4 regions of the Roseovarius sp. THAF9 genome follow, and region 4 is predicted to be linked to each of the others. Evidence: riboswitches for the same ligand, from Rfam matches in the RefSeq annotation. Region 4 holds a riboswitch; each other region holds the start of a gene.
What was found. Region 4 has a riboswitch for thiamine pyrophosphate ahead of FIU86_RS05805 (FAD-dependent oxidoreductase). Riboswitches for the same ligand answer to the same signal wherever they lie in the genome.
Positions count from the first base shown of each region.

Region 1: linked by a shared signal. The riboswitch ahead of thiC (phosphomethylpyrimidine synthase ThiC) and the one ahead of FIU86_RS05805 (FAD-dependent oxidoreductase) in region 4 are both predicted to bind thiamine pyrophosphate.
Region 2: linked by a shared signal. The riboswitch ahead of thiD (bifunctional hydroxymethylpyrimidine kinase/phosphomethylpyrimidine kinase) and the one ahead of FIU86_RS05805 (FAD-dependent oxidoreductase) in region 4 are both predicted to bind thiamine pyrophosphate.
Region 3: linked by a shared signal. The riboswitch ahead of thiB (thiamine ABC transporter substrate binding subunit) and the one ahead of FIU86_RS05805 (FAD-dependent oxidoreductase) in region 4 are both predicted to bind thiamine pyrophosphate.

Region 1 is NZ_CP045404.1:1,662,778-1,668,604, forward strand. Features, by position in the region: gene FIU86_RS08185 (ribonuclease E/G) at 1-1,102, shown strand, start outside; gene thiC (phosphomethylpyrimidine synthase ThiC) at 1,260-3,059, opposite strand; TPP riboswitch at 3,167-3,287, opposite strand; gene FIU86_RS08195 (phasin family protein) at 3,351-3,716, opposite strand; gene FIU86_RS08200 (sulfurtransferase TusA family protein) at 3,912-4,139, opposite strand; gene FIU86_RS08205 (cytochrome c biogenesis CcdA family protein) at 4,244-4,996, shown strand; gene FIU86_RS08210 (hypothetical protein) at 5,061-5,827, shown strand, end outside.
Region 2 is NZ_CP045404.1:54,251-60,077, reverse strand. Features, by position in the region: gene FIU86_RS00275 (PLP-dependent aminotransferase family protein) at 1-488, opposite strand, end outside; gene FIU86_RS00270 (exo-alpha-sialidase) at 570-1,733, opposite strand; gene thiD (bifunctional hydroxymethylpyrimidine kinase/phosphomethylpyrimidine kinase) at 1,892-2,716, opposite strand; TPP riboswitch at 2,753-2,841, opposite strand; gene smpB (SsrA-binding protein SmpB) at 3,082-3,558, shown strand; gene FIU86_RS00255 (hypothetical protein) at 3,656-3,946, shown strand; gene sseA (3-mercaptopyruvate sulfurtransferase) at 4,028-4,885, shown strand; gene FIU86_RS00245 (amino acid aminotransferase) at 4,885-5,827, shown strand, end outside.
Region 3 is NZ_CP045404.1:3,698,108-3,703,934, forward strand. Features, by position in the region: gene FIU86_RS18145 (phosphoserine transaminase) at 1-566, opposite strand, end outside; gene serB (phosphoserine phosphatase SerB) at 1,015-1,887, shown strand; TPP riboswitch at 2,169-2,280, shown strand; gene thiB (thiamine ABC transporter substrate binding subunit) at 2,314-3,306, shown strand; gene FIU86_RS18160 (thiamine/thiamine pyrophosphate ABC transporter permease ThiP) at 3,282-4,838, shown strand; gene FIU86_RS18165 (ATP-binding cassette domain-containing protein) at 4,825-5,520, shown strand; gene FIU86_RS18170 (EF-hand domain-containing protein) at 5,707-5,827, opposite strand, start outside.
Region 4 is NZ_CP045404.1:1,178,337-1,184,163, forward strand. Features, by position in the region: gene FIU86_RS05795 (thiazole synthase) at 1-443, opposite strand, end outside; gene thiS (sulfur carrier protein ThiS) at 447-644, opposite strand; gene FIU86_RS05805 (FAD-dependent oxidoreductase) at 628-1,623, opposite strand; TPP riboswitch at 1,720-1,821, opposite strand; gene FIU86_RS05810 (peptidoglycan-binding protein) at 2,150-3,106, shown strand; gene FIU86_RS05815 (exopolysaccharide biosynthesis protein) at 3,342-3,959, shown strand; gene FIU86_RS05820 (hypothetical protein) at 4,100-4,288, shown strand; gene FIU86_RS05825 (hypothetical protein) at 4,342-4,734, shown strand; gene FIU86_RS05830 (matrixin family metalloprotease) at 5,036-5,827, shown strand, end outside.

The DNA of each region.
Region 1 (5,827 bases), 480 kb from region 4:
GTCGCGTCAGCGTCTGCGCCCCGGCATGCTCGAGGCCACGACCCAGCCGTGCCCCTCCTGCCACGGCACCGGCCTCATCCGCTCGGACGACAGCATGGCCCTCTCCATCCTGCGCCAGATCGAGGAGGAGGGCACCCGCGGTCGTTCCCGCGAAGTGCTGGTGAAATGCCCCGTGGCCATCGCCAACTTCCTGATCAACCAGAAACGCGAGCACGTCGCGCAGATCGAGGGCCGCTACGGCCTGTCGGTGCGGATCGAGGGCGACCCGACGCTGGTCAGCCCCGACTTCACGCTCGAAAAGTTCAAGACCGCGTCCCGCGTGGTGAAACAGACCTCTGCCGCCGTGGTGTCGGTCGACAGCTCGCTGATGGACGATATCGACGACGCTGCCGACGCCGAGACGCCCGATCCCGCCGAGGCCCCGCCCGCGCCCGAGAACGAGGGCAATGAGGGCGGCAACAACAACGGCGGCAATGACGGGGGCGACGGCCAACCCAAGAAGAAGCGCCGCCGCCGGCGTCGGCGCTCGCGCTCGAAATCGGGCAATGGCGAAAACGGGCAGAACCAGAACGGCGATCAGCAGGAGAATGGTCAGCCCTCTGGCGACGGTACGTCCGACCAAAAGGACGAGACGCCGAAGGACGACGCACCGGCCCAGCCCGTCGCAGCCGAGTCCGAAAACGCCTCCGAAGAGGCCCCGAAAGAGGACAAGCCCAAGCGCGTGAGCCGCTCTCGCAAGAAAAAGACCGACGACGCGCCTAAGGAAGAGGCCGCCGCCGAGACCCCGTCCGAGACGGCCGAGATCGCGCCCGAGGACAAACCTGCGGAGAAGCCGAAGCCCAAGCCGCGCTCGCGCAAGAAAAAGGAAGAGCCTGCGCCCGAAGAGGCGACCGCAGAGGCAACGCCCGAGCCGGCGGCAGAGCCGGCACCCGAGGCCGCCGAAGCCTCATCCGAGCCCGAGGCGAAGCCGGCCCGCAAACGCGCTCCGCGCAAGAAGCCCGAGCCGGTCGCCGCCGAGGCCGCCGACAGGGCCGAGACCGCTACGCCCGAGCCGGCCGAGGACAAGCCCAAGCGCAAGGGCTGGTGGTCCTTCGGCAGCTAAGTTGCTCTGACTGAAACATGAAACGCCGGGGCAGGACCCCGGCGTTTTTTTGTGCTGCGCGGCGGTCCAAGACCCGCCCGTCCCGGGCCTGACCCGGGACCCCCGACCGTAGAGATTCCGGATCAGGTCCGGGATGAGCGCCGGGTCCACCCGGCGCTCACTCCTTCGTCTCGTCCACCGGCACGTACAAATCCCCGCCTTCGCGGAACTTGGAGGCCATCTTCTCCATTCCTTCCTTCTGCGCCTCGGCCCGGATGTCGTGGCTGATCCGCATCGAGCAGAATTTCGGCCCGCACATCGAACAGAAATGCGCCACCTTGTGCGCTTCCTTTGGCAGGGTCTGGTCATGGAACTCCCGCGCCGTTTCCGGGTCCAGCGACAGGTTGAACTGATCCTCCCAGCGGAACTCGAACCGGGCGCGGCTCAGCGCATCGTCGCGCCGTTGCGCCCCGGGCAGACCCTTGGCCAGATCGGCGGCGTGGGCCGCGATCTTGTAGGTGATCACGCCGGTCTTCACATCGTCCCGGTCGGGCAGGCCCAGATGCTCCTTCGGCGTCACGTAGCACAGCATCGCGCAGCCGAACCAGCCGATCATCGCCGCGCCGATCCCGCTGGTGATATGGTCATACCCCGGCGCGATATCCGTGGTGAGCGGTCCAAGCGTATAGAACGGCGCCTCGTGGCAGCACTCCAATTGCTTGTCCATGTTCTCCTTGATCTTGTGCATGGCCACATGGCCCGGCCCCTCGATCATCACCTGGCAATCCTTGGCCCAGGCGATCTTGGTCAATTCGCCCAGCGTCTCCAATTCGGCGAACTGCGCTTCGTCATTGGCATCCGCGATGGACCCGGGCCGCAGCCCGTCGCCAAGGCTGAACGACACGTCATAGGCCCGGCAAATGTCGCAGATCTCCTCGAAATGCTCATAGAGAAAGCTTTCGCGGTGATGGTGCAGGCACCACTTGGCCATGATCGACCCGCCACGCGACACGATGCCCGTCACCCGGTCCACCGTCATCGGCACCATGTGCAACCGCACGCCGGCATGGATGGTGAAATAATCCACGCCCTGTTCCGCCTGTTCGATCAGCGTGTCACGGAACACCTCCCAGGTCAGGTCCTCGGCGATCCCGTTCACCTTCTCCAGCGCCTGGTAGATCGGCACGGTCCCGATCGGCACAGGGCTGTTGCGAATGATCCATTCCCGCGTGTTGTGAATGTTGCGCCCGGTGGAAAGGTCCATCACCGTGTCCGCGCCCCAGCGGATTGCCCACACCAGCTTGTCCACTTCCTCCTCCATCGAGGATGTGACGGCGGAGGTGCCCATGTTGGCGTTGATCTTCACCAGGAAATTGCGCCCGATGATCATCGGCTCGCTTTCGGGGTGGTTGATGTTGGCCGGGATGATCGCCCGGCCCGCGGCCACCTCGTTACGCACGAATTCGGGCGTCACGTAATCGGGTATATTGGCGCCCCAGTCATTGCCGTCGCGGGCTTCGGACACGGCCTCGCGCATCTGGTTCTCGCGGATCGCGATGAACTCCATCTCCGGCGTCACGATGCCAGCACGGGCATAGGCCAGCTGGGTGACAGGTTTGCCGTCCCTGGCCCGCATCGGTGCGGCAATATTGGGAAATTCCGGCGTCAGTCGGTCGCCTTCGACGAAACCGTTATCCTCGGGCTTCACATGACGGCCCTCGTATTCCTCGACATCGCCGCGCGCCTCGATCCAGTCGCGGCGCAGGCGGGGCAGCCCTTCGCGGATATCGGTCAGAACATTCGGGTCGGTATAGGGCCCGGAACTGTCATAGACGGGCAGGGGTTCCTCGCCGGACGTGGGATGCACGGAAATCTCGCGCATCGGCACGCGGATCTCGGGGTGTTGCGTGCCTTTCACGTAGATCTTGCGCGACGCGGGCAGCTCGCCCGTGGTGATCTTGGGATTGGGTACGTTCATTTTGGCGCTCCTCAAGCGATTACTCGAAAAGACACCAGATGAGTCGTGGCTTGAGGGAAACGCGGGGGCGATGCGCCCCGTCTTCGGAAAACAGTGCCCGGATGTCCGGGGATGCGATCCTAGCTTCCTACGCCAGTGTCAACTGGGTCAGGTTCAAAGGGTCGCGTCACCGGGCACATGCCCTGTCAGCCTCTCAGTCCCCTGGGCGGGACCCCCCTGCGTAAGCGAGAGGCTAGCGAAGCGCCGCCGTCATTTCAACGGACAATCGGGAAAAGTCTTGGGCGGTGCGGATCAGACCGGCACATCGTCGTAATTGCGCCGGGTCGTCGGGGCGGTGTCCTTGATATCCACCTTCATCGCCACGCCCATCATCTCCATCATCCGCCGCGTTTCTTCGGTATAGTCCGTGAACGCCTTCTTCATGAAATCGCTTTGCACCTGCATCAGCTCCTGCGGCGTTTTGCAGGCCAGCATCGCGCGCTGCGCCTCCAGGTCCTTCTCCAGCCGTTCGGACATGAAGCGCATGCTTTCCTGCACCATGTCGAACCATGCGGTCGTCGCCACCGGGCTGAACGCGGCCATCGCGGCCGCCATGCCAGCATGGGCCGGGTCGGTCGCGTCCGGGGTTTCGGTGGGTTTCTTCGTCGATTTTGCCATCTGCGCCACTCCTTCCGAGCTTCGGCAAAGGCCGCGGTGGCGCGGTCTTTGCGGGAACGTCTTCCGATCTGGCACAACACACCGAAACACGCGCCTCGCGCCATTCGGGAACGTAACAATTATATGACGTGGCTCCCCTGAGGTACAGCGCAACCGGCCTGCCGCCCCCTGCGCCGTTGTCGCACCCCGCGCGTTTCAGCCCTTGCGCACCCGGTAAAGCGTAACAGCCCCGTCCTCGACCGTCTCGATCAGCTCATGCCCCGCCTCGGCGCAGAAATGCGGCACGTCGATCACCGCCGCCGGGTCATCCGCCCGCAGCACCACCACCTCGCCCGCACCAAGCGGCTTCATCCGCTTGCGCAGCTTCAGCACGGGCAGGGGGCACAAGAGCCCCACGGCGTCGATGGTCTCAGGTTCGCTCATGCGCGTGGAGGTAATCCAACCGTTACAGCCTGTCCACCGAGATGTGACCCGCCCGTGACCCCACGCCGCGTGACGCCCCCCGAATTTTGCACTAGACGAAAGGCATGTTCGGAATCGATCTCATAGACGCCACCCTGATCCCCGCCATGGCCATCGCGCTCGTGGCCGGCGTCTTCTCGTTTCTCAGCCCCTGCGTACTGCCCATCGTGCCGCCCTACCTCGCCTACATGAGCGGCGTCACCGTGACCGACCTGCAGTCCGAGCGCACCACGCGCAACAAGGCGATTCTGCCCGCGCTTTTCTTCGTGCTGGGCCTGTCGACCGTGTTCCTGTTCCTCGGCTTCGCCGCCTCGACCTTTGGCCGCGCGTTCCTGCAATACCAGGACTACTTCAACACCGCCGCGGGCCTCATCGTGATGATCTTCGGCCTGCATTTCCTTGGCATCTTCCGCATCGGCATCATGGACCGCGAGGCGCGCCTCGACGTGGGCGACAAGGGCGGCACCACGTTCGGCGCCTATATTCTCGGTCTCGCCTTCGCCTTCGGCTGGACGCCCTGCATCGGCCCGCAGCTGGGCGCGATCCTGTCTCTGGCGGCGTCCGAAGCCTCGGTCACCCGCGGCACGCTGCTGCTCGCGGTCTATGCCGCGGGGCTTGGCATTCCCTTCCTGCTGGTCGCCGCGTTCCTGCCGCGCCTGACCGGCCTGATGGCCTGGATGAAACGCCACATGGATCAGATCGAGCGCATCATGGGCCTGCTCCTCTGGACCATCGGCCTCTTGATGCTGACGGGTGGGTTCGCCGCCTTCTCCTACTGGCTGCTCGAGATGTTCCCGGCGCTGGCACTGGTGGGCTAAAGCCTTACTCTCGCCCCAATAATGGGCTAATGTGGCAGCAAGAAGAGGCCAAGACAGGTCTGGCATGAGCAGCCCCACCCAAGCCCCCGTCACCCGCCGCCGGGTGTTCTACCTACCGGGATACGATCCCATCCATCCCCGCCGCTACCGCGAGCTCTACCGCAAGGAGGGCGCGGAACAGGCGGGCCTCTCGGGCTATGACCTCGCCCTGTCGGCCCGGACCTCCGAAGGCCGCTATGGCTGGCAAGTGGATGCGTATATCGACGGGCACGACATCCATACCGAGTTCGACGTGCTGGTCTGGTCCGACATTGTCCGCGACAGCATGGAACGCGGCATCGCCGGCACCTACCTGCAACTCATCCGCACCGCCTGGACCTATATCGCCTCCGGCGCGCTCTTTCGTCTGATGCGCCTGCGCAAGGGGCCGGTCATCGCGGCCCTCTACCCAGTCGGGTTCCTGCTGGTGCAACTGGCGCTGGCGCTGCTGCTTGCTTTCGGCGTCTGGTACGGATTTGTCGCAGGGTGGGAAGCCCTGTTTCGCAAGCCCGATCAGTGGTTTTCCGACGGTTTCACCTTTGCAATCTATGCTGGAATTCCCATAAGCCTTGTCGCAGCCTACCTGCTTCTGCGCTGGTTCAAGGCCCGCGACAACAAGCTCTTCGCCTATTACCTCATGCACGACTACGCCTATTCGGCCCAGTCCAAGGGCGCCAACCCGCCCGAGCTCGAGGCCCGCATGGCCGAATTCACCACCGAGATCGCCGCCGCACTCACCACGGACGTGGACGAGGTTCTGGTGGTCGGCCATTCCTCCGGCGCGCATCTGGG
Region 2 (5,827 bases), 1.1 Mb from region 4:
TAGGCAAACTGCGCGCCGGTCATCGCCGCCACCGGGTCAAGGTCATTCGCCTCCAGCCGCATCGGGCGATAGACCGGCTGGCGCGGCCGCCAGTTGTCCAACGCCCCCAGATAGGCCGGCGTCTGCGACGCAACGGTGCTGCCCTCCTCCAGCAACACCGTGCCAATGAGGTTCAGCGCCTGCGCCCCGCCCGCTGTGATCAGCACGTTGTCGCGCGTCAGCGTCAGGTCCCCTTCGGAATACCGTGCCGCGATCAGGTCGCGCAGCTTGGGCAGGCCCGCGACAGGGGCATAGGCCAGCGTCTCATCCGCATGATCGGCCACGGCGGACGTCGCCAGCTTCGTCATGTCCTCGACCGGCCAGATCTCGGTCCCCGGCAGGCCACCGCCAAGGTTGACCAGCCCGGGAATACGCCCGGCGGCCAGGAAGGTGGCGGTCACGTCGTTGGTGTCGTCAAGCCATTTGGCAAAGGCGGGGCGCTGGGGCATCGGCTGTCTCCCGAAGTCGTGCAAGGGGTCGCGGCGTGCATAAAGGAAAATGAACGACTGTTCAATTCCCGTACTGCGCGCTCAGTCGGCAGGCGCGAACGCCTCGACCGACAGGATGGTGGGCATGTGCCGCGCAATCTCGCGCCAGCTGTCGCCCTCGTCAAGGCTGGCAAAGACAGACCCCGAATTGGTTCCGAAATACAGCCCCGGCGTATCCAGCGTATCCCCCGCCATGGCCTGCCGCAGCACGGTGAAGAAACAGTTCTTTTGCGGCAGCCCCTCGCGCAGCGCCTCCCACGTCTCGCCCCCGTCGCGCGACCGCCAGACGGCGCAGGCCGCGTCGGGCGGATACCGCCCCGCCATGTCGCCATTCAGCGGCAGCGTCCAGATCGTGCGCGGATCGCGCGGATGTACCCGGATCGGAAAGCCGAAGGTCGACGGCAGACCCGGCGTGATGTCGTCCCACGACCGCCCGCCATCAGAGGACCGCCAGACGCCGTGATGGTTCTGCTGATAGAGCAGGTCCGCGTCGCCCGGGGCGCGCATGATGTTATGCACGCAATGCCCGGTCTCACCGCCGCTCGGGGCGGCGGGATGGTCATGCGCGCCGCAGGCCTCGGCATTGGACAGCCGGTTGCGCCGCTCCCAAGTCGCCCCGCCGTCCTCGGTGGCAAAGACCCCGGCGGCGGAAATCCCGATCCATTGCTTTTCGGGCGCGCCGGGGTCGAACACGATCGTGTGCAGGACCAGTCCCGCCGCCCCGGGGTTCCAGTCCTTCGCCGACGGATGCGCGGTCAGCGCATCCACCTGGGCCCATGTCCGGCCATGATCGGTACTCTTCAGAAGGGTCGCGGGCTTCGTCCCGGCATACAGCGTCCCGTGCGCGAACCCCAGCGACCAGACCTGTTCAAAGGCGTCGTCGAACGGCAGCGGCGCGTCGGTCCAGCCGATCATCTCGGCAAAGCCCGGATCGTGCGCCGCCCAGTCATCCATCTGCCCGCGCGTCAGGCGCTCCAGCGTCCAGGACCGGCCCCGATCCTCTGACCGCCACACGCCTGCCCCGAAAAACGCACCGCCACCCCCGGCCCAGATCGTGCCGGTGTCGGGATCGCCCGCCATGTGGTTGATGCACCAACCGTCGCAATGCGGGCCGGTCACGTCCCAACTGTCGCGGCCCGCGCCTGCGGACAGGATAAAGGCACCCTTGGTGGTCCCGACAAGAAGGCTGACGCTGGGAGAAGGCATGGCACGGGGCTCCGCTTGGGTTGCCAGAGCCTACCACGTCCCGCCGCGATTCCCGAGAGCGGGAACCGGCCGATCCGGATCCGCCAAAGGCAATCTTGTTTCCATCGGGTCAGAGGTCCCGGATCAGGTCCGGGGCGGGGTGCGCTCTGATACGAACGTCACGCCCATATCCCCGCAAAATGATGCGTCGGCCCATGGCCCGACCCGACATCCAGCGCTCCGGCCCCGGCAATCGCCCGCGCGACATAGGCCTTGGCCTCGGCCACCGCCTCGGGCAAAGGGTCTCCCCGCCCGATCCGGGCCGCCAGCGCCGCCGACAGGGTGCATCCCGTGCCGTGGGTGTTCCGCGTCGCCACCCGCGCGCCCTCGAACCAATGCACGCCACCCGCATCAGCCAGCACGTCCGGGCTGCTCTCGCCCTCAAGGTGCCCGCCTTTCAGCAGCACCGCGCCACAGCCCAGCGCCCGCAACGCCTCCGCCTGTTCGGCCATCGCCTCCCGCGTCACCGCCTCGTCGCAGCCCAGCAACGCCGCCGCCTCCGGCACGTTCGGCGTGATCACCGCCGCCTTCGGCACCAGCGCTTCGCGCAGCGCCACCACCGCGTCCTCGGCCAAAAGCGACGCGCCCCCCTTGGCCACCATCACCGGGTCCAGCACCACCGGCACGTCCGGCAAGGCGTCCGCCACCGCCCGCGCGATCTCTGCCGTGGCGATCATTCCGATCTTCACCGCGTCGATCCGCACATCCTCGGCCACCACCCGGATCTGATCCGCCACGAAGTCCGGCGGCACCATGTGCACGCCCTGCACGCCTTGGGTGTTCTGCGCCGTCAACGCCGTCAGCACCGCCATGCCGTAGGCTCCGTTCGCCGAGATCGCCTTGAGATCGGCCTGCACGCCCGCCCCACCCGACGGGTCCGAGCCCGCGACCGACAGGATGTTGGCAATCCGGCCCTTGGCTGTGTTCCTTGTCTCGAGGGTCATCCGGCTCCTTTCGAGGCGACGAAAGGCTGGGTCCGACCGGCTCCGGTCCCGCCTTCCTCCGCCAGCATGATCTGGTTCAGGTTCAAAGGGTGCATCTCAGCCCGAAGGCGCCCCTGGCTCGGACGTCAGGATAAGCGCGGGCGGCCCTCTGTCAACCGCACCGGCACGGCGCGCAACGCGCGGCGTCTTTACGAAAGGGGTTCGCGTCCGTGCACCAACGCGATACAGTCGGACATACCGACGCGATACCGACGCGGTTTTCGACTTCTTCCCAGTGTTAACTTTTCGATTCGGCCACAAGGGGTTGGAAGGTGGACCTGCAGGGGCTATCTTCGTTTCTTGCACGTTCCCAAGGCAGGCCCGACATGGTGAAACCCAAGATCAACCCGAACTACAAGGTCGTCGCCGAGAACCGCAAGGCGCGGCACGACTATGCCATCGAGGACGATCTCGAATGCGGAATGGTGCTCGAAGGCTCCGAGGTCAAATCCCTGCGCCAGAAGACTTCCAACATCGCCGAAAGTTACGCCGCGGTCGAGGATGGCGAGCTGTGGCTGGTCAACAGCTACATCGCCCCCTACGAACAGGCCGTGCCTTTCGGCCACGAGGACCGTCGCCGCCGCAAGCTCTTGGTTTCCCGCAAGGAAATGGCGCGCCTTTGGAACGAGACCCAGCGCAAGGGGATGACCCTCGTGCCGCTGGTGATGTATTTCAACGACCGCGGTATCGCCAAGATCAAGATCGGCATCGCCAAGGGCAAGAAGAACACCGACAAGCGCCAGACCGAGGCCAAGCGCGACTGGAACCGCCAGAAGCAGCGGCTTTTGCGCCACGGTATGTGACGCCTTTGGTTTTCGCCCTCCGCGGCTGACGCGCCATTTGCTACTATCTTGCCCGTGTCGCGCCACCCGCGCAGCCTGGAAGGGGAAGACCAAAGGCATGGATCTACTGCTCAGCCTCATTGCCGGCGCCATCGGCGGCAACGTCGCCGGCGGCCTTGTTCCCCGCTTCAATCTCGGCCTCATGATCAACTCTTTCGCCGGTGTTCTCGGCGGCGCCCTGGGCGGCCATGCCCTTGGCTTGCTGGGCTTTGGCGGCCTTGCGCAAACCGCGCCCGACAGCGCCGCACTCGACCCCACGGCACTGACGACTCAACTGGCCGCGGGAGGACTGGGCGGCGGCGCCTGCCTTCTGGCCGCTGGTCTGCTGCGCAATCTGCTGACCCGCTGACACTGGGCACAGCACACCCCGCCCGCTTGCACTGTCCCGCGTCCCGCGCTACGTCAATAGCAACGGTTTCAGGGGGCTGTCATGGCAAACGACGATCCGAAAACACTGGTATCCACCGATTGGCTGGCGGCGCATCTCAATGATCCTGACCTGCGGGTTCTGGATGCCACCTATTTCCTGCCGGGCGTCGAGCGCGACGCGAAAGCGGAATACGACGAGGCCCACATCCCCGGCGCCCGGTTCTTTGATATCGACGACATTTCCGACCATCGCTCCGACCTGCCGCATATGGCGCCTCCGGTGGAAAAGTTCATGTCGCGCCTGCGCCAGATGGGCGTGGGCGACGGTCACCAGGTGGTGGTCTACGACAGCCACGGCCTCTTCTCGGCGGCCCGTGTCTGGTGGCTCTTTCGCCTGATGGGACAATACGACGTGGCGGTTCTGGACGGCGGCCTGCCCAAGTGGCTGGCCGAGGGCCGCCCGACCGAGGACTTGCCCCCGATGATCCGCGACCGGCACATGACTGTCCGGCGCGAGGCGCACCGGGTCAAGGACGTGACGCAGGTCGCCTCGGCGTCCAAGCTGGGCGACTACACCATCCTGGACGCCCGTGCGCCCGGTCGGTTCCGGGGTGACGAGCCCGAACCGCGCGAAGGGCTGCGCGCCGGGCACATCCCCAACTCCCGCAACGTGCCCTACAGCACCCTGCTCAACGACGACGGCACGATGAAATCCCCCGACGAATTGCGCGCGGTCTTCGATGCCGCCGGCGCGGACCTCTCGAAGCCCGTCATCACAAGCTGCGGCTCCGGCGTGACAGCTGCGGTGATCAACCTTGCGCTGGAACGGATCGGCAAGATCGACCACGCGCTTTACGACGGATCATGGACCGAATGGGGCGCCTTCCCCACCGTCTCCGTCGCAACCGGAGAAGCCTGATGTTCGAACACCTCAAAGAGCAACCCGCCGACAAGATCCTGGCTCTCATGCAGGCCTACAAGGACGATCCGCGCGACACCAAGATCGACCTCGGCGTCGGTGTCTACAAGGATGCCGAAGGCCGCACGCCGATCATGCGCGCGGTCAAGGCCGCAGAAAAGGAATGGTGGAAAGAGGAAGAGACCAAGGCCTATGTCGGCCTCGCGGGCGACCCGGCCTTTTCCGACGCGATGATCAAGCTCATTCTCGACGATTCCGCCCCGCGCGACGCGGTGGCGGCAGTCGCCACGCCCGGCGGCACCGGCGCAGTGCGGCAGGCGTTTGATCTGGTGAAGATGGCCAACCCGGGTGCGCGCGTGTTCGTCTCGGACCCGACCTGGCCCAACCACCTCAGCATCCTGAAACACATGGGGATCGAACACGTCCCCTACCGCTATTTCGACAACGAAACCGGCGGCGTCGATTTCGACGGCATGATGCAGGATCTGGACGGCGTTCAGGCAGGCGACGTGATCCTGCTGCACGGCTGCTGCCACAACCCGACCGGCGCCAACCTGACGATGCAGCAATGGGGCGAGGTGACCGACCTCGCCAACGCCAAGGGCGCTATCCCGATGATCGACATCGCCTACCAGGGCTTCGGCGACGGCCTCGATGCTGATGCGGCCGGCACGCGCCACGTCGTGTCCTCCTGCCCCGAGGTCCTGATCGCCGCCAGCTGTTCCAAGAATTTCGGCATCTATCGCGAGCGTACCGGCCTTCTGATGGCCGTCTGCCAAGACAGCGCCCGCCGCCCCACGACGCAGGCGAATCTGGCCTATCTCAACCGCCAGAACTATTCCTTCCCGCCCGATCACGGTGCGCGGCTGGTCTCGCTGGTGCTGAACGACGACGCCCTCCGCGCCGATTGGCAAGCCGAACTCGAAGAGGTTCGCCGCGGCA
Region 3 (5,827 bases), 1.6 Mb from region 4:
GAGAACGTCACCACATCCAGCTTGTCCCACGGCAGGTCCTGCGCAAACGCCGCAGAGGTCGCGTCACAGATCGTCAGCCCCTGACGGTCCGCCTTGATCCAATCGCCATCCGGCACGCGCACGCCGCTCGTCGTGCCGTTCCACGTAAAGACCACGTCATTGTCCGTATCCACGCCGTTCAGATCGACGATCTCGCCATACTCGGCTGTCTTGACCTCGGCATCGAGCTTCAGTTGCTTCACCGCATCGGTGACCCAGCCCGCGCCAAAGCTTTCCCAAGCCAGCATCTCGACCTTGCGTTCGCCAAGCAGGCTCCACATCGCCATCTCGACCGCGCCGGTATCGGACGCGGGCACGATGCCGACCTTGTAGTCGTCGGGAATCCCCAGCACCTCGCGCGTGCCGTCAATCGCGGCCTTCAGCTTGGCCTTGCCCACGGCGGCACGGTGCGACCGGCCCAACGGGGCGTCGTTAAGCTTGCTCAGGTCAAAAACGGGGGGTTTGGCACAGGGGCCGGAGGAAAAACGCGGATTCGCCGGCCGCGTCGCCGGGTAGTCAGTAGCCATTGCTGCTATCCTTCCAGATAAGCGCCCCTCGTTGGGGAGGGGTGTCCCAATTGTCTGGATACGCCTGTCGCCCGCAGCCCGCAAGCCTAGAAATCGCTTGCCAGCGGCAGTTCAGTGTACGGATGCGACCCGGACGGCTATCATAGGAAACTTCGTTTCGGCGCGCGTAGGGTGGGTGAAAACCCACGCGCTCCATCCCAAGCCGCGTGGTCGCCAGACCGCGGGATGGCGACCGCCAGCACTTCAGGGCACTTTATGTCAGCTAAATCCGGAAAACTTTTGATCGGCGCGCCGACGTCTCCCAATCGCCAGCTCGTCCGGGCGGTCTGGCGATCGCGCGGCAGCGCAGTGAGCTGCGCCTTGATTCCGCGCGGCCAATCATCCCCACCTAGAACCCCACCCCAACCTGCGCTATGCCGCACCTTAAGCGCACAGCGGAGACGCCCCCATGTTCACCACCACCCTCATCGCCCCTCCGGGCACACTCGACCCCGCCCTGGTCGAGAACCTGCGCAACGCCTGGGGCGGGTTCGACGCCCGCTGGCTCTCGCCCGACGAGGCGGCGGAGTTCGACATGGCCGCGCTCCCCGACAACCAATGGGAGGTCTGGGACAACCTGCAAACCCTGCGCACCGACCTTGTCGTCCAACCGTCCGAAAACCGCCGCAAGCGCATGTTGCTGGCCGACATGGACAGCACCATGATCCAGCAGGAGTGCATCGACGAACTGGCCGAGGAGGCCGGCGTCGGCGCTCATGTGAAAGACATCACCGCCCGGGCCATGAACGGTGAACTCGACTTCGAAGGCGCCCTTCTGGAACGCGTCGCGCTTCTGAAAGACCTTCCCGAAGACGTCATCGCCGAGGTGCTCGACACCCGCATCACCCTCATGCCCGGCGGCGCCACCCTGCTCGCTACGATGAAGGCCCACGGCGCCTACACCGCCCTCGTCTCGGGCGGCTTCACCGCCTTCACCTCGCATATCGCGACATTGCTCGGCTTTGACGAGAACCGCGCCAACACCCTGCTTGTCGAGAACGGCAAGCTCACCGGCGACGTTGCCCGTCCCATCCTGGGGCGCGCGGCCAAGGTGCAGGCGCTCGCCGACATCACCGCCCGCCTCAACATCTCCGACATCGACGTGCTGGCGGTGGGCGACGGCGCGAACGACCTCGGGATGCTCGCCCGCGCCGGCAGCGGCGTCGCGCTCCATGCCAAGCCCTCCGTCGCCGCCGAATGCGATCTGCGCATCAACCACGGCGATCTCACGGCGCTCCTTTACCTGCAAGGTTACGACCGCAACGATTTCCAGATCCTGTAGGGTGGGCGAAAGCCCATGCGCCCTCGGTCAGCCCGCAACAGTCCGCACACCCCGTCCCGGGCGTGACCCGGAACCTCACCGGCTGTGGCAACCGTCAACCTGCTCTTACTTCGCCGCAACCCCGCGCTGTACGTTTACTCTGCTACCAGCGACGCCAACACCGACGCGATACCACCCGAATACCGACGCGATACCGACGTCATTCCGGGCCTTCCGACGAGATTAACCTTCCGATTCGCCAATTCGCCTTGTCCCGCCCACGGCTTGCCCCTACGTTCCTCTTTGAAACCTCGGGGTGTCGACCGGCCAAGACCCGGCGACTGAGATGCACATCGCGAACCCGTTGAACCTGAACCGGCTGACACCGGCGGAGGGAAGGTCATGCACCCGCATCGCGCCGCCCCTTCCGCCGAAAGGGAGGATGCCATGAAACGCCTTGTTTTCACTGCGGGATGTCTGCTCACCGCCACGTCCGCGATGGCGCAGGACTCAAGCGGGACGCCCGAACTGACCGTCTACACCTATGACAGCTTCGTCGCCGACTGGGGCCCCGGCCCGCAGATCGAAGAGGCGTTCGAGGCCACCTGCAACTGCGATCTCAATCTCGTCGGCGTCGAGGACGGCGCGGCCCTTCTCGCCCGCGTCCGGCTGGAGGGGCAGAATACCGACGCCGACATAGTCCTCGGCCTCGACACCAACCTGATGGCCGCCGCCAAGGACACCGGCCTTTTCGCCGAACACGGCCAGTCCCCCGACCTCGATCTGCCGATCTCTTGGGACGACCCGGTCTTCCTGCCCTACGACTGGGGCTATTTCGCCTTCGTCCACGACAAGGACATGGACGCGCCCAAAAATTTCAAGGCCTTGGCCGACAGCGACACCTCCATCGTCATCCAGGATCCGCGCTCTTCCACGCCCGGCCTGGGCCTGCTGATGTGGGTCAAGACCGCCTATGGCGACGAGGCCCCGGCGATCTGGGAAGGCCTGTCGGACAACATCGTCACCGTCACCAAGGGCTGGACCGAAGCATACGGCCTTTTCCTCGAAGGCGAGGCCGACATGGTGCTTTCCTATACCACATCGCCCGCCTATCACCTGATCGCCGAGGAGGACGCCAGCAAGACCGCCGCCGCCTTCGACGAGGGCCATTACATGCAGGTCGAGGTAGCCGGGAAACTGGCCTCTACTGACCAGCCCGAACTGGTCGATCGCTTCCTCGCGTTCATGCTGACCCAGGACTTCCAGTCCGTCATCCCGACGACCAACTGGATGTATCCGGCCAAGGAGCTTGAGGGGGGCCTGCCCGACGGATTCGACACCCTGATCCAACCGGAAAAATCCCTGCTGCTCAGCGCCGAAGAGGCCGCCGCCGCCCGCGATGCAGCGCTGGATGAATGGCTGAACGCGCTCAGCCGCTAAGCGCCAGACCGGGATGGAGCGCCGCCGCCCTCGTGGCGGTGCTCATCTTCGGGGCGCTTCTGGCGGTCGCCCTGCGCGCCGAAACCGGGCGCGGCTTCAATGCTGCCGACTGGGCCGCCCTGCGCTTCACGCTGGTACAGGCCACCCTATCAGCCTTGTTTTCCGTGCTTCTGGCCATCCCCGTCGCCCGCGCCCTCGCCCGCCGCCGGTTCCGCGGCCGTAGCCTGCTGATTGCCCTTCTGGGCGCCCCGTTCATCCTGCCCGTGATCGTCGCCGTGCTCGGCCTGATCGAGGTCTTCGGGCGTGGCGGCTGGGTCAGCGCGGCCCTCGGCACGCTCAGCCTGCCTCCGGTGCAGATCTACGGGCTTCACGGCGTGGTCCTCGCGCATGTGTTCTTCAACCTGCCGCTTGCCACCCGCCTTGTCCTGCAAGGCTGGCAGGAAATTCCCGCCGAACGTTTCCGCCTTGCCACGCTTCTGGGCATCGATGGCTGGTCGATGTTCCGCGTGATCGAACTGCCCATGCTTCTGCGTCTAGTCCCCGGCGCCTTCACCGTGATTTTCGCCATCTGCCTCACCAGCTTTGCGGTCGCGCTCACCCTCGGCGGCGGGCCGCGTGCCACCACGATAGAACTCGCCATTTACCAAGCGTTCAGGTTTGACTTCGATCTTGGGCGGGCCGCGCTTTTGTCCGCCGTGCAGCTTGGCCTGACGGTTTTCGCCGGTGGCATCGCCCTCTGGCTGGCGCGCGGCGAAGGGTTCGGCTCCGGTCTCGACCGCGGGTTGCGCCGGTTCGACGGAAAAACGACCACCGCGCGGTGCATTGACGCGCTGTTCATCCTTGTCGCGGCAGTCTTCCTGCTCGTGCCGCTCATGGCCATCGCTCTGTCCGGCCTACCCGGCTTTGCCGACATGCCGGGCCAGGTCTGGACCGCCGCGCTCACCTCCCTATGGGTCGCCGCGCTCAGCACGGTCCTGCTGCTGTGCATGGCCTTGCCCATGGCCACCGCCATCGCGACAGAACGGGGCCGTATGGTTGAAATCGCGGGCCTTCTCGGCCTCGCCGCCTCGCCGCTCGTGATCGGCACCGGGCTCTTCATCGCCATCCGGCCCTATGCCAACCCCCAAGCCTTCGCGCTTCCCGTCACCGCGCTGGTCAACGCTATCACCGTCCTGCCCTTCGCGCTGCGCATCCTCGTGCCCCGCGCCCGCGATATCATGGCGCGCCAAGGCCGTCTCGGCCTGTCTCTCGGCATGGCCGGTTTGCCTTTTTTGCGCCATGTCCTGCTGCCCCGCCTGCGCCCGCAGATCGGCTTTGCCGCCGGTCTGGCCGCCGCCCTCTCGATGGGCGATCTCGGCGTCATCACGCTCTTTGCCGACCCGGACGTGGCCACCTTGCCATTGCAGATCTACCGCCTCATGGGCTCCTACCAGATGGAGGCCGCCGCCGCCGCGTCCTTCCTTCTGCTGATCCTGTCCTTCGGAGTCTTCTGGCTGCTGGACCGTGGGGGGCACCGCCATGCTGAAACTTGAGGGCGCGACCATCCGCAACGGCAGCTTCGCGCTGACCGCCGACCTCACCGTGCCAGACAGCGCGACCGTCGCGGTGATCGGCCCCTCCGGCGCGGGCAAGTCCACCCTGATCGAAGGGATCGCGGGCTTCCTGCCCGTGAAGCATGGCCGCATCACGTGGGACGGCATCGACATCACGGATCAGCCCCCGGGCGCCCGCCCCGTCGCCATGCTCTTTCAAGAGGACAACCTCTTTCCCCACCTGACGCTCGCGCAGAACGTGGGCCTCGGCCTGTCGCCCAACCTGCGCCTGTCGCAGGACGACAGGACCCGCGTCACAGCCGCGCTCGACCGTGTCGGTCTCGCCGGCATGGACACCCGCAAACCCGGCGAACTGTCGGGTGGCCAGCGCAGCCGCGCCGCACTGGCTCGCGTCATGCTTCAGGACAAGCCGCTGTTATTGCTCGATGAACCCTTCGCCGCGCTCGGCCCCGCCCTGCGGATGGAGATGCTCGACCTCGTGGCCGAGATCGCGGGGGAAACCGGCGCGACGATCATGATGATCTCCCACGCGCCAGAGGACGCCCGCCGCATCACGGCGCAGGCCATTCTCGTGGCCGATGCCACCGCTCACGCCCCGCAGCCGACCGCCGATCTTCTCGACGATCCGCCGCCGGTCCTGCGCGACTATCTCGGCTCCTGAGCCTTCATTTCAAAAGAAAAAGCGGCACGGGCCTCGGAGAGGTCGGGCACAGATATGATCATCTGGGGAATGTGCCCGCTTGCCGGCCCGTGCCGCGCCCCGGGATTTCATAAAAGGTTCCGGGGTATTAATTGGGGCGTGCGCAAAGGATGGGGAAAAACACGCACGCCCCGGCCGAGTGGCGGCTTATGCCGGCAGGATGCCCGCCTCTTGCCCGGCGGCGATCTCGTCTTCGCTCAGCAGGCCATCTGCGTTCGCATCCAGCTGCTCGAACGTGCCGGTCGGTGCTTCGGGCATCGCGGCCTGG
Region 4 (5,827 bases):
ACTTCGCAGCCGGCGTTGAGCAGGCGGTCGGCCACGACGAGATCTTCGGTGGTGTAGGGAAAGACCTGGAAGCCGTCCTCGGTCAGGATGCGCGCGGCCTCGACCAAGCCGAAGACATCTGGTTGCAGGGTATCTTCCTCGCCGATGACCTCCAGCTTGATCCAGGGCGTGTCGAACACCTCGCGCGCCATGTGCGCGGTGGTCACTGCCTCTTTCACGCTGTGGCAGCCGGCGGTGTTGGGCAGGATGTGCACGCCCAGATCGCGGATCAGGTTCCAGAAATCCTGGCCCGCGCGGTCCTGCCCACTTTCGCGGCGTAGCGAGACGGTGGCGACGCTGGCGCCGCTGCGCCGGAACGCCTCGGCCAGGATGGCGGGCGAGGGGTATTGGGCGGTGCCCAGCATGAAGCCGTTGGCAAGCGTGGTGCCGTAGAAGTCGCGCATGGCTCAGCCGCCCTGCATGGGCGCCAGCACTTCGATGCTGTCGCCTTCGGCAAGCGTGTGGTCGGCGCGCAAAGGCGCGGGCACGAAGGTGCCGTTGACCGCCGTCGCCACCTTGGCGTCGCCGTAGCCATGGGCCGCAAGAAGGTCAGCCAGGGTGGCGACCTCGGCAGTCACGGGCGTGCCGTTAAGCTGCAATTTCATCGGAAACCTCCGGTGTCTTGTCGTGAAGGATCAGGTCCGCGACCATACGGGCCAGCGCGGGAGCCAGCAAAAAGCCGTGGCGGTAAAGCCCGTTGGCGCGGATCAGTGTGCCGTCGCGGCGGATGCGCGGCAGGTTGTCGGGAAAGGCGGGGCGGCTGTCGACGCCGATCTCGACCACTTCGGCCTCGCCGAAGGCCGGGTTCAGCGCATAAGCCGTGCTGAGCAGTTCCAGCATGGCGCGGGCGGTGACGTTGCGTCCGGCGCGGCCCTCGACCATCGTGGCGCCGAGCATGAACATCCCGTCGCCGCGCGGCACGACGTAGATCGGCACGCGAGGGTGCAGCACGCGGATTGGACGTGACAGGGTCACATCGGGGCAGGAGAGGATCAGCATCTCACCTTTCACGCCGCGCAGATCGGTCAGGGCGTCGCGCGCGGCAAAGCCGCGGCAGTCAACCGTCAATCCCTTGGCGGCAAGGGCGTCCGGGTCGGCCTCTTCCTGTCGGAAGGTGGCACCGTCGGCAATGAGGCTGTTGTGGAGTGTCGCCAGCGCGGCGCGAGGGGCGAGATGCGCCTCGCTCTCGAAAAAAAGACCGCGATCAAAACGCGTGCCGAGGTCTGGTTCCAGTTCGGGAATCTCGGGGCCGGTGACGGCGCGGTGGCCCGTTGTCAGCCGGGCAAAGCGCGCGAGATCGGCCTTGTCGCGGCCCGGTGAAACCACTAGCGAACCGCGCCGGATGACGCAGTCGGTATGGGCCTTCCACCAATCGGCGGCCTCAGCCCCGAGGCGCAGCACGGGTTCCTCGGCGCTCTCGCCTTCACAAAAGGGGGCGAGCATTCCCCCGGCCCACCACGAACAGGCATGCGGCCCGGGCGTTGCGTGGCGGTCGATCAGAGTCACTGCCACGCCACGATCCAGCAGGGTGCGGGCCACGCACAGACCGGCGACACCGGCGCCGATGACGGTCACGGATGTCATGCCGGCGGGCCTGCTGCGGGCGTGGTCAATCGCTGTGTCACTGGCGCGTCTCCATGTCTGGGGGCGTGCCAACGTAAGAATGAGCCTGTGCCTTGCTTGCACATTCTACCCGTTCCCTACGCCGGTATTGCCCGGATCAGGTTCGACGGGTCGGTGCGCGCACCTCTCAGCCCTTTGCGGGCCCCCCGACGGATGAATTTTGCGGTCCGGCATCCTTGGTGTGCGCGGGCGCCGCATCGGTTGCATAGATAGTTCAGCGATGCGCGTGCTGCAACGTCTGATGCGCAATCTGGCCAATCCGGTGCGCGCCCAATTGGCCCGCCGGCGCGGCAGCGGTTGGCATTGCGCCGCCGTCGACGGGGCCGTTTCACGGGCTCAACCTTGACGTTCGGGCCCTTGCACGCCTTATTCTGCGCATAGGATCATGGAGGGCGATGTTGTGACAGGCGCACGCGGTTTGTTCAATCTTCGGTTTCGAGCGGGTGTCCGGATTTGCGCGGCGCTGACGCTCGGGGCGGGTGGAGCAATGGGTCAGACGCAAGGGGCAGAGCCGCTTCCCGAGCCACTGCCGGAGCCGCCGGTCACCGCGACGCCTCTCGAGGACTCTGCACCGGCGCAGGGCGGCGCCGGCATCGACGTGACCGGGGCGGATGCGGACCGGGCCGATCCTGCCGCCAACGGCGCGGCGGATGACGAAGACCGTGCAACAACGGCGCAGGTGCCCGAGGCGGACGTGCTGCCCGAACCGGCGACGACGCGCAATGATCCGCTGCCACTGGACCAGCCCGGCACGGCGCGCCCTCTGCGGGACCAGATCGCCGCCTGTTACAACGGTGCGACAGGCTCCGACGGCGATGACGCGGTTACGATCAGCTTCGTTCTGGACAGTGCGGGCCTCTTGCGGGGTATCCCCCGGCACGTGGGCGACGAGGCGCAATCAGCGATTCACCGGCGGCTGTTTCTGGATGCCGTCGTGGCACTGGAAGACTGCGCGCCCTATACTGTCAGCGGAACCGAAACGACCTATGAGGCGACGTTCACGCCTGAAACGGTGGGCACGGTCAACATCGTCGAGTCCGCCCCGCTGGTGACGGAGCCGGAGGTTCTGGGCACGGCGCGGGTGGATCCGACGGCGCTTGCGACCGAAGAGATCGAGGCGGCGCTGGACCTGTCGCGCAGCGAGCGCCGCGAGATCCAGAACCGCCTGCGCCTGGTTGAGCACGATCCCGGCGGCGCAGACGGCGTCTTTGGACCGAATACCCGCACGGCGATTACGTCGTGGCAGGCGGAGCAGGGCTTCCCGGTCAGCGGATATCTCGACGATTTTCAACTGACCGCCCTTCGCGAGCAAAGCGAGACCGAGTACCAAGCGTTCCTGCAAACTCAGCCCAAGCCGAAGCCCAAACGCAAGGCCAAGCGCGTGCGGGTCTGCAAGCGCGGGGTGTTCGGCGTGCTTTACGATTGCCGTTTCGTCTGGCGCTAGGCATACTGGAACATCACTCATCCTAAGCTCCGGGGGCAGTACCTGGGCCAATGCCACCGTCCTGACGGGAAACAGCGGGCGGGGCAGTTTTTGCGGGAACTGAATTTGGGCATCGGCGTTATATCCGCGATACAAGAAAGCCAAAGATGCATCACAGACAATCTGCAAGATTTCCTGGCCCGGCTCCGCGCCTCGAATTTTGGGACGGATCCTTTACATTGGCCGGTGGTGGTGAGTGCTCGGAAGACTGCGCACCGTGACCCGCACCACCGAAGTATCGAGTGCCCATCCTCTGATGGACGTGATCGAAAGGATCCGGTCGGTGGCCGACAAGCCGGAGGTTTCCCTGGGTTCGATCCTGGAGGCCGCCGGGCAGGCCGGGGTTCTGCCCCTGATTTTCGTGCCAGCGCTGATCGCGGCGACGCCACTGTCGGGGATACCGGGTGTGTCGATGGTTTGCGGTATTCTGATAGCGCTGTTCTCGGTCGAATTGATCCTGGGGATGAAGGAGTTCTATCTGCCGGGCCGGCTGAAGCGAAAGACCATCGATGGCGACAAGCTTGACCACGCGATGGCACGGATCACGCCGGTGATGGAGTGGATCGAGCGCCATACCGGTCAACGCCTTTCTTTTCTATTTCACCGCCCGTTGATGTGGGTGCCGCAGGGGATCTGTCTGCTGAGCGGGATGGCCATGCCGTTTCTTGAGTTTATCCCGTTCTCGGGGTCGATTGCGGCCACGGGCGTTTGCCTTCTTGTGATGGCGATGCTGACCCGCGACGGCTTGGTTTTCCTGTTGGCGATGCTGCCCTACGCGGTGGGCGCGGGGCTTCTGGCCCGGTTCCTGCTGTGAGGTGGCCGGCGGTCCTATTGCCGTTTTTTGCGCTGGGCGACTGGTACGCTCCGCAATCGGTTCTGGATCCGGCGGGGCGCGACGCCGAGGTGCTGGTGACGCTTTTCTAGTTGATGCTTGGTGGGGCCCGGGTGTTGTGGGTGGCGCTGAACTTGCTGATCTATTTTGTGACGAAGATTGTGCCGCGCCCGCTGAATGCGCATGCGGCCGAAGCGCTGACCATTGGGGGCGGCGTGGTTGTGCCGGTAATCCTGCGGTCGATCCTGCTGGCCTATGCGCTGAGCGAGATGCCCTGGCAGCGCGACAATGGCGAGGGGGTGCGCGTGTAGGTCACTGGCCACCAGTTCTGGGCACGCGCGAAAGCGGGATCATGTAAGAGGTGATGAGCCAGCTTCCCAATGCATCGGTCGAGCGGCTGACCCGGAATTTTGGTGGCGCCGCGCCCGAGGGCACGGCGCCGGAGCGGTCGGAGCTGGCCGCGGAAGTCCGGGTTTTGGCTTTTGCCGAGGGCGGCGCGCAAAGCGTGCCGGCGTGTCGGGCCTGTTACGGGCCGCAGAGCGCGCCGATCAATCCGGCCTTTCCGTCGCGAGCCGGACAGCACGCGCCCTATGTTGCCCAACACCTGACGCTGTGGCGTGAAGGCAACCGCGGCAGGGGCCGGGCGGCGGAGTTGATGTTCAAGGCCTCGAAGGATCTGACGGATGAAGAGATTGCGGCGCTGGCGGCGCATTATTTGGGTCTGGAGCCCGCAAAGCTTGACGATACGGGGGAGTAGGCTGGCTCTGTCGGTCTCTGCGGTCTTGTTTGGGCAGGTCCATCAAAAACCGTGTATCGCACGAACGACAGCTTGAAACTACGGTCGCATTTCGGCGTCGACGCAAACACGCGCCGCCCCTTGACGTAGCCTGCACGCGGTTTCCGTAACCAGGCTCGTGGACCGCGCGTACAGCCGCGTTGTGTGGCACGTCCGAAACACGTTTTGCCAGAGCCTTCTATACAATTGCGCGAAGAGCATGGGCCTCTTAAGACGGTACATAGGCGCTTCTCGCGTATGCAAGCGGAGACGCTTCTCGCGTATGAAATATGAATTTCGGGGATTTTTCATGTGCCAGATTTGCGCCGAGTTCCGACCCTATGCAAGCAGCTGTGATTATGACGGCCTTGGCCTTGATGATGCAGGGCAGGCCGCACCGGCGGCAAATAACGTGCAGCCCTCTGCCGATCTGACCGATGGCTTTACCGACGCTGAGTTCGACGCTTACCTCGAGACGGTGTTACGAGCCAATGACTTCTCGTATTCAACGTGGCCGTTTACACCTTCGGCCGGCCCGGTCCAGCTGACATACAGCTTTGAAACCGGTCCCACCGCTGATTTCCCCTGGAGCAATGTGGGGGGCGGATTCTCGGCCTATACAGCTGCAGAGGAAGCCGCCGTTCGGCGTGCGCTGGAAGAGTTCGAACGGGTCATCAATGTCGAGTTTGTCGAGATCGCGCCCGGAGGTGATGCGGATATCGCATTCTTTCAGGCCGGCGATCTGAACACCGATGTCTCGGCGGTCTATGGCGGGCGCGGGCGCTGGCAGTATAGAGGCGATCAATGGGATGGCGCCGTGATATTCAATTCGGCGCGCGACTTGTCGCAAGACCGCGAATTCGACCTTATCCTGCACGAAATCGGGCATAGCCTGGGGCTGCGCCATCCGGGCAATTACGACATCGGCGGCAACAACCCGAGCGGTCCGTTTTTGCCTGAGGCGTTGGACAATGATCAGTACTCGATCATGTCCTATTCCAATAACGCGATAGGCAATCAGGAAAGCCGCGAACTGATGCTGTTCGATATTGCAGCCCTTCAAGAATGGTGGGGC